Regions from separate parts of the Brevibacillus soli genome, predicted to be linked through region 1. Evidence: riboswitches for the same ligand, from Rfam matches in the RefSeq annotation. Region 1 holds a riboswitch; the other holds the start of a gene.

Region 1 (5,764 bases):
AATCCTCTGATTATTTTCCGTTACATGATAAAAAGTGCCAACCGATGACGGAGGCACTTTTTCACTATGGATCAGCCGTGTTTATTGCTTCATCCACTGCGGCTTGAAGAATGAGCTGAATTCCTTGTCGATGAAGGCTTCAAATTCTGGAGATTCGATCACTTCTTTCATATCTTTCACAAACTGCTTGTCTTTGTCGGCGGTGCGAACGGCAACCAGATTGAGGTAGTGCTCTGGCATGTTTTCGAGAACAAGTGCGCTCTTCAGATCCATTTTTGCGGCTAAAGCGAAGTTGCCAGGCACCAGGGAAAGATCCTGGCTGTCCACCGCACGCGGCAACTGAGCAGCTTCAACAGGTGTGATGACGAGTTTTTTCTTGTTTTCTACGATATCTTTTTCCGAAATTTTAATAGGATCCGCATCTTTCTTTACCGTGATCAACCCTGCTTGCTGCAGTACAACCAAAGCGCGTGCCAGGTTGGTAGGGTCATTGGGAATGGATACGCTGGCTCCGTCTGCAACCTCTTCAATGGCTTTGAACTTTTTCGAATAGATCCCCATTGGGCCTGTTGGCACCTTGATGATGCCGGTCAAATCAAGATTCTTATCCCGCGAGAAATTCGTTAGATAGATTTCGTTCTGGAACAGGTTTGCGTCGATGGAACCTTCCGCCAGGGTCAGATTCGGTTGGATGTAGTCGCTAAACTCCGTCACTTTCACGGTGTAGCCCTTTTTCTCAAGCAGGGGCGCAATGCCGTTTTTCACCATGTCCGTAAAAGGACCCGCGGTTGCTCCAAAATTGATTTGCTTGGTTTGGTCCGCGTTCCCGGCGGTCTCGCTGCTTCCGCACGCGGTCAACAATACGGAAGATGCCAAAAGTGTTCCTGCGATGATACCCCAGAGCTTTTTCATGGTCGTTTCTCTCCTCTTTCTTCTATATTATTATCGTTTATCCAACTTTTTGGCGAGCTTGTCACCCGCTGTCTGAATCAGTTGAACGAGAACGATCAAAACAACAACGGTGGTAAACATGATCGTATTGTCAAACCGGTAATAACCGAAACGGATGGCCAGGTCGCCGATTCCTCCGCCCCCGACAATACCGGCCATGGCGGAAAAGCCCAACAAACTGATCGTCGTAACGGTAAGACCCAGGATGAGGCCGGAGCGAGCCTCTACCAGCAGTACCTTGAAAATGATTTGTCGGGTACTCGAACCCATGGCCAATGCTGCTTCAATCACTCCTCGGTTCACATCCTTTAAGGATGCTTCCACCAGCCGAGCGTAGAACGGAATCGCAGCAATCGTCAAAGGTACGGTAGCCGCTTTCGGCCCGACTGTTGTACCGGCGATCAGACTGGTTAACGGAATGAGGGCAACCAGCAAAATCACAAACGGCGTCGAGCGAATCACGTTGACCACGAAACCGCATATGCGATTGATCCACGGCCTCTCTCCCAACAGACTGTTATCTGTGGTAAACAGCATCAACCCCAGTGGAATGCCCAACAGCGCAGCCAGGCTAACGGAAATGCTCATCATGAAAAAAGTTTCAAAGAACGCTTTCTGCAAATCAGGCAGAATCAGAGCGATGGACTCAAGCATACGGAATCACCTCCGTTCCCGCTGTCTCTCGATTGAGGAATTCCAGTACTTTGGTCCGCTCCGTTGATTCTCCGATCAGCTCCATGATGAAAATGCCAAGCGGAATGTCCTGTATGTATTCGATATTTCCATGGAGGATGTTTGCTTCCACGGAAAAGGAACGAAGCATGGTCGAGATAATCGGTTTTTCTGCCCGCTCTCCCTGGAAGATTACCTTGACCAGTTCACTGTCTGGAGTGCGACGTTTCAAAAGATGACCGGGCAGTTTTACTTCCAGGACGGATTGGACAAATTGTCGCGTCAGCTCCGTTTTCGGCGTGGCGAAGAGCTCATAGACCGGTCCTTCCTCCACAATTTTGCCGTTCGCCATGATGGCCACGCGATGACAGATTTCTTTTACGACTTCCATCTCATGTGTGATCAACACGATGGATAGTCCCAGTTTTTGATGAATCTCTTTCAGCAAATTGAGGATCGAGCGAGTCGTTTTCGGATCGAGCGCAGAGGTCGCTTCGTCACAAAGCAGGACTTTCGGAGAGTTGGCCAGTGCCCGTGCAATTCCCACCCGCTGTTTCTGTCCTCCTGATAGCTGGGCAGGATAGGCGTTCGCTTTATCCGACAGCCCGACCAAATCCAACAGTTCTGTGATTCTGGTTTCAATCTCTGTTTTGCTTTTGCCCGCTACCTCCATCGGATAGGCGATGTTTCCCGCCACGGTACGATTGGCCATCAGATTAAAATGCTGAAAAATCATCCCGATGGACTGACGGACCTTGCGGAGCTCCTCATCGGAAAGAGCAGTCAAGTCGGTTCCCTCAATCAATACCTGACCGCTTGTCGGTCTTTCCAGCATGTTGATACAGCGCAGGAGCGAGCTTTTCCCAGCCCCGCTGTACCCGACAATCCCGTAAATTTCCCCTTTCTGTATTTGCAGGGAAACATGATCAACAGCAGTCACTTCTCTCTCTTTTGAGCTGTACACTTTCTGTACATGGCGAAGCTCAATCATCTCGACACTCCCTTTTTTTATAACCCAGCCGACTTAAGCAAACGCTGGTGTCGGCTGGGGCCCCGAACACTTTCCAAGTAGCTTCATGAAATGCCGAACTTCTATAAGTTCTGAAACACTAAAAAAACCGCCTCTCCTGACGAAGCAGAAGAGGCGGGACGTTATTACGAAAAGTAAAAAACGGCGTCGCTTCTTATCTTCCAGGAGTACTCCTGCAGGAATTGGCACCTTCATCTGTCATGGACAGAATGGGTTGCCGAGGTATCTTCGGGCCTGTCCCTCCACCTCTCTTGATAAGAAAAGGTTATTCATTTTATGAAAAGTTGTTCCTATCTTACTTTGAATATTCGATTATGTCAAACAAAAACTGCACAATCTCCTCAACCTGATCGGCCAGAAACACCGGGAGTACGGGATGGACGAACTGCTCCCGGCTGATGACCGCCACTACATCGGACAGCGTATCCAGCAGTTCCGCATCGGATGGGTCCCGCAGCATGACCAGCTTCGGGTAACCCTCACGCTTAAACCCTTCCACCAGAACCAGATCCGCTCCCGCTTCCCCCATTCGTTTCACCAGCTGCTGAAGGGGAACGGGCCTTTGCTCCACCATCGCCGTTTTGGTCGCTGACTGGATGGCCACGATGGATGCGCCCGCTTCCCGGAACCGATAGGTGTCCTTTCCGGGCTGATCCCACTCAAAATCATGGCCGCCATCGTGCTTGATGACGCCCACGCGGATGCCCTCCCGCTCCAGCCCGGGAATCAGTTTGGCCAACAGTGTGGTCTTTCCCGAGTTGGAATAACCGACGAACTGAACAACACGCGGCTGGTCTCCCATCGCTTTACTCCTTCCTGCTCCAGCTGGGGGAGCGGTGGGGGATGACGTCCACCGTTTCTCCGGCCTGTTTGCCCCTGCCTCCTGCCGGGATGACGATGAAACACTCGCTTTCCTTCAGGGTGCTGAGATTGCCGGACTTGTCGTTGCAGTCGGGATAGGCGTACAGAACGGCTTCCTTCTCCATCAACCGTCCACGCAGAAAGCGAGGGTACGGACACGGTTTCTCATAAGAAGTCGCCAACACGGCGCGTATTTTGCGAACACCCTGATCCCGCTGCCGAAGCATGTGCGCTAAAAACGGGCGGCCAAACAGCTCAAAGCCAAGGAAGCAGGCCCCTGGATTGCCGGACAGCCCGAGTAAGAGCTTGTCTCGAAAGACGGCTGCGGTAGTGGGACTGCCGGGCCGCATCGCCACCCGATTGAACAACAGCTTCACATCGGGTTCGTCCGTCAGGGAGGCGATCACGTCAAAGTCGCCTACCGAGACACCGCCCGTGGTGATCATGGCATCCACCTGTTCCATGTAATTTTCCAGTGCCCGTTTGGCTTTCGTCAGGTCGTCGGGCAATCTTCCGAACCATACGGGAATGCCGCCCGCCTCGGCGATCATGGCGGACAGCATCACCCCGTTGCTGTTGCGGATTTTCCCCGGAACAAGCGGCTGGTCTGCGTCAAGCAGCTCGCTGCCGGTGGCAAGCAGACCGATTCTTGGCTTTCGAACGACGGGTATCCTGGTGCAGCCGAAAGTGGCCAACAGTGCCAGCGTGCCTGCGTTGATCAGCTCGCCGGCAGCGGCAATTTTCGTGCCCTCGCACAGTTCTTCCCCCCGGCGGGAGATGTTCTCTCCCGGCTTCAGCTCCTTTTTTACACCGACGAGGGGGGAGAGGGTCCCGGGATGTACTGTCTGTTCGAACATCACGACGGCGTCCGCCCCTTTGGGCAGCATCGCGCCGGTCATGATGCGGCTTGCCGTGCCCGGTACAAGCTCTGCCTGCGGCACTTGACCTGCGGCGATCGTTTCCACGACCGACAAAAATACCGGTTGGTCCACCGTCGCTCCCCTGGTATCCGCCGCTCTCACGGCAAACCCGTCCAGCGGAGAGCGGTCAAACGGGGGCAGATCGCAGGTCGCATACAAGTCCCGTGCCACTGTCCTGCCGTATGCCTCATGGATGTCCACCTCTTCTTCCGGCAGGGAAATGTCTTCCGCCAGAAGCAGGTGCGCCGCTTCGTCCACATGAATGGTTTGCCGATGAAAACGCATGTTGTCCTCCCTAACGATCGCCCTATCCGACGCTTGTCTCCAGTTCTTCGATTCGTTTCTCCACATATTTGGTATCTTTGTGGGCGTGATATGTGTCCGCCTTTTCCACAACCACGGTTGTGTTGTACTCCGGAATACCCGCGTACTTTTCGTAGACACCCTTTGGAATCAGCACGTTTCCTTCCGGCCAGTACACCTGGATGTTGCCCTGTTTCGTCTCCGCGTACTTGGCCCGTCCGTGAAACGTTCCATATCCATTATAGACGACAACCGCTTCACCGTCTCGAATATCCAGCGGCTTGGCGTCATCCGGATGAATCAACACATCGTAGCGGTCCGCTGCGTTAAACGGATCTGTTTCACTGTAGATCATCGAATTAAACTGCTTGCCCCGGCGGGTCGTCACGTAGAAGTGCCCTTCCGGCTTTCTAAGCTCCGGCACCACAATGGGAATGAGATTGCCGCGGCCGTCCGGTGTCGGACAAATGCCGTCCTCGCACAGCCACGCCCCGCCCCATTGGAATACGTCTCCGCGGTTTTTCAGGTGCTGAATCCCGTCGTAGTTCGGGTTGGCAACGGCGATCTCGTCGCGAATCTGCTGTGCGGAGGTAAAGCTGATCAGGTGTTTTCTCTCCGGATGCACACGGGAGGCCAGATCGACGAATATCTCCCATTCTGGCCGCGCTTCACCAATCCGGGGGCCCTCAATTTCCGCACTGAAATAGACCATCCGCTCCGTGCTGGTCGAGGTTCCTCCTCCCGGCTGTTCATAGCGCGTCATCGCCGGCAGCACGATCACTTCCTCCTTGGCATCAACCAGCGTCGAGGTGTTGAAAATGATGTCCTGATGCACGCGCAGTTCCACGTTTTCCAGACATTTTCGCATAAAATCAGGGTCAGGCATCGTCTCCAAAAAGTTACCGCCGCTGGTGTAGAACAGTCTCGTCTTTCGTTCATGACCGTCCGGCAGCAGCGCGTTTTCCAGAGAAACCCCGACGATGTCCCCCTGCCATTTGGGTATCTCAAAGCCCCACACTTTTTCAAC
Region 2 (5,764 bases), on a different contig from region 1:
TATACGGTAACAAATGAAGAAGTCTTGGAGGCTTTCCAGGTTCTGTCTAAAACGGAAGGCATACTGCCTGCCTTGGAGAGCTCACACGCAATCGCTTATGCATGTAAGCTGGCTCCCACCATGAACAAGGACCAAATCATCATTGTGAATCTCTCTGGCAGAGGAGATAAGGACGTAGAACAAGTGTTTCACATGTTGAAAAAGTAGACTTGTTTCCACATTCACTGGGGACGGTAACCTCTCTTCCGAACGAACGGAACAGAGGTTTTTTTCTTGACCCTATATGACATACAACGTTATGAAGCTTCAGCTTATGGACTTTTCCGCGGACCTCATGTACGATAACGCATGTATTGAGAACAATTTCGGATTGGGCGAAAGAAGGCTGTGCCATGATTCGATCATACCTGCTGCTCCTTTTTTGCGTTACGTTGTGGGGGAGCAATTTCGTATTCGGCAGTATCCTCGTCAAGGAATTTCCTCCTTTGTTCCTGGCAGATGTTCGATTGCTATTTACCTCTCTGTTTTTACTGGGATATGCCTGGTATACAAAAAAATTTGTTAAAATCAGGCGAAGAGAGTGGGGATTGTTACTATTACTCGGCCTGATTGGAACGCTTGCAAACCAGACTGCGTTTTTCACCGGATTGATGACCACCGACGCTACCACTGCCTCTTTGATCCTTTCGCTATCCCCGATCGTAACGGCTGTACTGGCCTCCTTTTTTTTAAAGGAAAAGTTTACTCTGAGAATGATCGTTGGATCGTTGTTGGCACTGATCGGTACATTCTTCGTTGTTGGCAGCGGCGCAGGTTTGACTGTTTCCTTCGGTGTATTGTTTATTTTCATCGCGATGGTAACATTTTCGTCATCGATGATTATCATCAGAAAACGGACGGAAAGCATGGATCCGTTTATCGCAACCGTATATGCGACCGTTGTCGGTGCTCTTTTCATGACGCCCGCCGCATTCTTCACAGTTGACTCATCATCAGCCATAAGTCGCGATGTTTGGGCTTGGTTGCTGTTGATTGCGACTGCGATTCTGATGCAGGGTGTATGCGGAATTGTGTGGAATCAGCAGTTAATGATAGTGGGAACGGGGAGAGCCGCGATCTTTCTCAATTTGCAGCCGTTTGTTGCCATGTTGGTGGGGTTCCTTCTGCTTGGTTCACAGGTGACTCATATCCAAGCGTCAGGATCACTGCTGATAGTGGCTGGAGTGATCGTGGCAACGGTTCGTTCACAGAAAGAGTACGAAACAACAGAATTTGCTGGGTAAGGACCCTTGTTTCGTGTTTGTACATAGGGTAAGAAATCGAGAAAGAACTTTTTGATCAGGAGGTACTTATGGTTGCACAGGCAGAATCCATGATTCAGGTGAAGATTCCCATTCCAATCCCGCTTAAAACGGTCAACACGTATCTGTGTCAGACCCATGATGGATGGGTCATCATTGATACAGGCCTGGATACGCCTTCAGCAAGAGAGACCTGGATGAATGCCTTTAGGGAAAACAACATCGATTTTACGAACGAGGTACGCCAGATCGTTATCACTCATTACCATCCTGATCACATAGGATTGGCCGGATGGCTGCATCAAATAACCGGCGCTGAGGTGATGATTTCCTCGGAGGGAAAAAGAGCGTCAGAGAAAGTGTGGCTGAATCATCGGCAAAACGCAGAGACGATCAGCAGTTTCTTCATTACTCACGGAATGCCTCTCCATGACGGGAATGAGATCAAAACGCATATGGAAGACTTCATGAAATACCTATCACCTTTGCCTGATATGTCTGAGATTGAGGAAGGATATCTGTTGGAACTGAAGGGAGGCACATATCGTGCCATCCACACTCGCGGACACTGTGACGGACATTTTGTCTTCTATGACGAAAACTTCGGTTTCCTTATCGGCGGAGATCAGATCCTGGACAAAATTTCACCCAATATCAGTTTATGGCCAACCTTTGATCCGAATCCGCTTCAATCGTTTATCGATTCCTTGCAGGCTTTGAAACCATTGCCGATTCACAGAATTTTTCCGGGTCACGGTCCCATCATTACCCAAGCGCAGATGAGAATCGAACAGTTGCTCCAGCATCACCATGAGCGATTGGAAGAGATTGTTTCGTATTTGAAACAGGATGGCAGACAAACAGCCTATCAAATATGCCGGAAACTTTTCCACTCGCGTCAGTTGGATCTTCATCAGCTTCGCTTTGCGATGGCGGAGACACTCGCTCATCTCGTGTTTCTCGAATTTGAAGGGAAAGTGAAGCGAGACGCGCACGAAAATGCTTCCCGCATGAACGATCGCGAATCCATTGTTCATTGGTGCCTTTCCTGATAGGAACTCGTTGATCCTTTTAAAACGATAATCCTATTGACAAAGTCGGAATTGAATATTAAAATGTGAACATTCAAAAGGTATTCATTTATGAGTGAATGAAATACAGTTCTTTCTTATCGAGAGAGGTGGAGGGAAAGGCCCAATGAAACCTCGGCAACCCATTCTGACCGGTCAGGTGAAGGTGCCAATTCCTACAGGAGAGATCCTGACAGATAAGAAGTGTTCCCCATGCTTTGATGCATATATGGTGTGCTCCTTCTATCTGTCAGAAGGAGTTTTTTCTTTACTCATGAAGGGAGTGAGATTGGGGAGAGTCGCGTACATTTGTGATACTTTGCTACAATATGTATTAGTAATATTCCGATAACAACCACATGAGAAAGAGGGATGACAAATGGCTCAAGTTCGAATTCGCAATACGAATGAACGGATTACGGGGAATGAAAATGTGAAGGCGTTTTTGGAAAAACATGGGGTTCTTTACGAGCACTGGGATGCAAACAAGCTCCCTGCCGAATTGCGGGAGAAATTTACTTTAACCGACGAAGAAAAAAATCAAATTCTTTCCACCTTTGATGCAGAAATTCGAGATTTGGCAAAACGCAGGGGATACCGTACTTGGGATATCGTAGCGTTATCCGAGGAAACCCCCAATCTTGATGAGTTGCTCAAAAAGTTTGAAGCGGTCCATACACATACGGAAGACGAAGTGCGTGCGATCACTGCAGGAAATGGAATCTTCATCATCAAGGGATCAGACGATGTCGGCTATTTCGACGTCGAACTGGAAGCGGGTGATGTCATTTCCGTGCCGGAAAACAATCCGCATTTCTTTACATTGATGGAAAATCGCAGAGTAGTGGCTGTCCGTTTGTTTATTGAAACGGAGGGCTGGATTGCTCATCCATATGAGGACCCTGCTTTTACAAAGTAACATTCATCCGTAGAATCGGCAAAACGCCCGAATCGTGGGCGTTTTTTGCATTTTTTCAGGATACAGTGGCAATAAACAAAATTTTTGCAAAAAGTTGCACAGGAATTGAAACAAAAGAAAAGAATATGTAGTTCAACATTCCTGTTTTTTTGGGGGCAATTATGATAACCAATTCCTACATCTATTATTTGGTTCTTTCTCTAGCATATGTTGTCTCCATTTTAACGGTTTTAAAGAGTCATGATCACTATATAATAGAATTCTGTTTCTTTTTCTTTTTGTTCATTGGCACGCTTTTCGCATCGAACGCAACAAGTTTTACTTTGGCCATAAGGCCGCTTTACAAAAAAACAAAAGCCGTATCGGAATTAACCAAAGAAGACTACTCCAATTTGTTGCGCCAACAGCAAGGAATGACGTTTGCATTTGTGAAAGACAATAACCGATTTATACATACCGTTTGCGATGGCAAGCTGCTATATCGACTCGGTTTAAAGCCAGAGGATGTAGTCGGAAAGGAATTATACGATTTTTTACCACAGCATATTGCTTCCCAAAAAGAAATCTTCTATCAAAGAGCTTGGAACGGCCAAGAAGATGTTGCGTATGAAGGATGCATGAACGACATCGTATATTTGGCAACGCTTCGCCCCGTTTATAAGCATGGGCAGGTCGTGCAGGTCATATCATCGTGTATCGATATTACAACCCTGAAACAAACATTGTCAGCCCTGCACGAAAGTGAGGAACGCTTTCGACAAATTGCTGAGAACATTGATGAGGTGTTTTGGATTGCAGATCCTGTCACTCAAAAGTTTCTATATCTGAGTCCCGCCTATGAAAAAGTATGGGGATTATCGTGTAAAGAGTTTTTTCAAGATCCGAACAAGATGTTCAATGTCATTCATCCGGAGGATCGAGAGCGAATCGTAAAGGCTCAGGAAGAACTGGCAATGGGAACTTTTCACCAGGAATATCGAATCATACGTCCGAATGGAACGGTTCGTTGGATCAGAGATCGGGGATTTCCCGTAATCGTTGATGGGAAACTTCATCGGATCGTGGGCATTGCCGAGGATATTACAGATATTCGCGACAGCGAGGAGTTCCTCATCAAATCGGAAAAGTTGGCTGTGTTAGGCGAATTAGCTGCAGGAATCGCACATGAGATTCGAAACCCGTTGACCTCTCTCAGAGGATTTGTACAGCTCTTGCAGAAACAGCCAGAAGTGCAAAACGCCATCTTTACGGACATCATGCTTTCCGAAATCAATCGGATTAATGAAATTGTCGGGGATTTTTTAGTGCTGGCAAAACCAACAGCGTCGAACTATATGAAAAAAGATATTTGTGCCATTCTTCGACATGTGATTTTCCTGATGGAATCCATTTGTCATCTACGCAACATAAACATGGAACATACGTTTGATTGTGAACAGTATTTTATTGAGTGTGAAGAAAATCATGTTAAACAAGTCTTCCTAAACATCATTAAAAATGCCATGGATGCCATGCCAAACGGCGGAAAGGTCACCATAGAAGTAAAGCAGTGGAACCAACAACAGATTCGAATACGAATAAAGGATAACGGCTGCGGGATCCCGGAAGAAAGGATGCGTTCCATTGGAGAACCTTTTTATACCACAAAGGAAAAAGGAACTGGTCTTGGGTTAATGGTTAGCTACAGGATCATTCAAAATCACAAGGGGAAGATCGAAATAACGAGTAAGGTCGGGCAAGGGACGATCGTCGATATTGTACTGCCCTTAACGCCGTGATTCTTATCGAATCGATCGCCTGAATCGCACGTCATTGACGTGCCTTCTTTTTTATGCTCTTTACATAGAGTAAAGATCAAGTTACCTTTGAATAAGGGCTTCGAACGATAAGCATCATGGATAACAAATGAAGGAGATTGTACAGTGACATTTCATGCAAGCACGGGAACATCACCTAGAAACACGGGTCCGCTGAAATCAGGAACGCGAGTACTCGTCGTTACCTCTGTCGCAGCAGAGAGGGACGCAGTATTGCGTGGAGTCGGCAGCACCGGCAATTTTGACGTCCTGGCGGCTGGCGTCGGCCCGGCAGCCGCCGCAGCCAGCACGGCATCAGCGTTGGCAGCAGCCGATTACGGCTTGGTGGTGAGCGCGGGAATTGGCGGCGGTTTTGCCGGAAAAGCTGAAGTGGGCTCTCTCGTGGTGGCAAACGAGATTGTCGCCGCCGACCTGGGAGCACAGACCCCGGAAGGTTTCTGCAGTCTGGACGAGCTGGGTTTCGGCTCCACCCGTATTCCAGTTGACGCAGAACTGGTAACCCGGGTGACACAGGCACTGCAAGAAGCTGGACTGCCGGTCACGACTGGACCCGTGCTTACCGTATCGACTGTAACGGGTACCGCTGCTGCCGCCTTGGAGCTGGCCGCACGGGTGCCAGGGGCGACCGCCGAAGCGATGGAAGGGTACGGCGTGGCT

The links. Region 1 has a riboswitch for S-adenosylmethionine ahead of ACE99V_RS05710 (methionine ABC transporter ATP-binding protein). Riboswitches for the same ligand answer to the same signal wherever they lie in the genome.
Region 2: linked by a shared signal. The riboswitch ahead of ACE99V_RS06665 (1,2-dihydroxy-3-keto-5-methylthiopentene dioxygenase) and the one ahead of ACE99V_RS05710 (methionine ABC transporter ATP-binding protein) in region 1 are both predicted to bind S-adenosylmethionine.

What each region holds. Positions count from the first base shown of each region.
Region 1 is NZ_JBIYSM020000009.1:61,113-66,876, forward strand. Features, by position in the region: gene ACE99V_RS05700 (MetQ/NlpA family ABC transporter substrate-binding protein) at 82-912, opposite strand; gene ACE99V_RS05705 (methionine ABC transporter permease) at 943-1,605, opposite strand; gene ACE99V_RS05710 (methionine ABC transporter ATP-binding protein) at 1,598-2,614, opposite strand; SAM riboswitch class I at 2,805-2,914, opposite strand; gene mobB (molybdopterin-guanine dinucleotide biosynthesis protein B) at 2,949-3,455, opposite strand; gene ACE99V_RS05720 (molybdopterin molybdotransferase MoeA) at 3,460-4,719, opposite strand; gene ACE99V_RS05725 (FdhF/YdeP family oxidoreductase) at 4,742-5,764, opposite strand, start outside.
Region 2 is NZ_JBIYSM020000011.1:64,461-70,224, forward strand. Features, by position in the region: gene trpB (tryptophan synthase subunit beta) at 1-207, shown strand, start outside; gene ACE99V_RS06655 (DMT family transporter) at 393-1,283, shown strand; gene ACE99V_RS06660 (MBL fold metallo-hydrolase) at 1,352-2,353, shown strand; SAM riboswitch class I at 2,467-2,575, shown strand; gene ACE99V_RS06665 (1,2-dihydroxy-3-keto-5-methylthiopentene dioxygenase) at 2,751-3,290, shown strand; gene ACE99V_RS06670 (ATP-binding protein) at 3,452-5,068, shown strand; gene ACE99V_RS06675 (futalosine hydrolase) at 5,261-5,764, shown strand, end outside.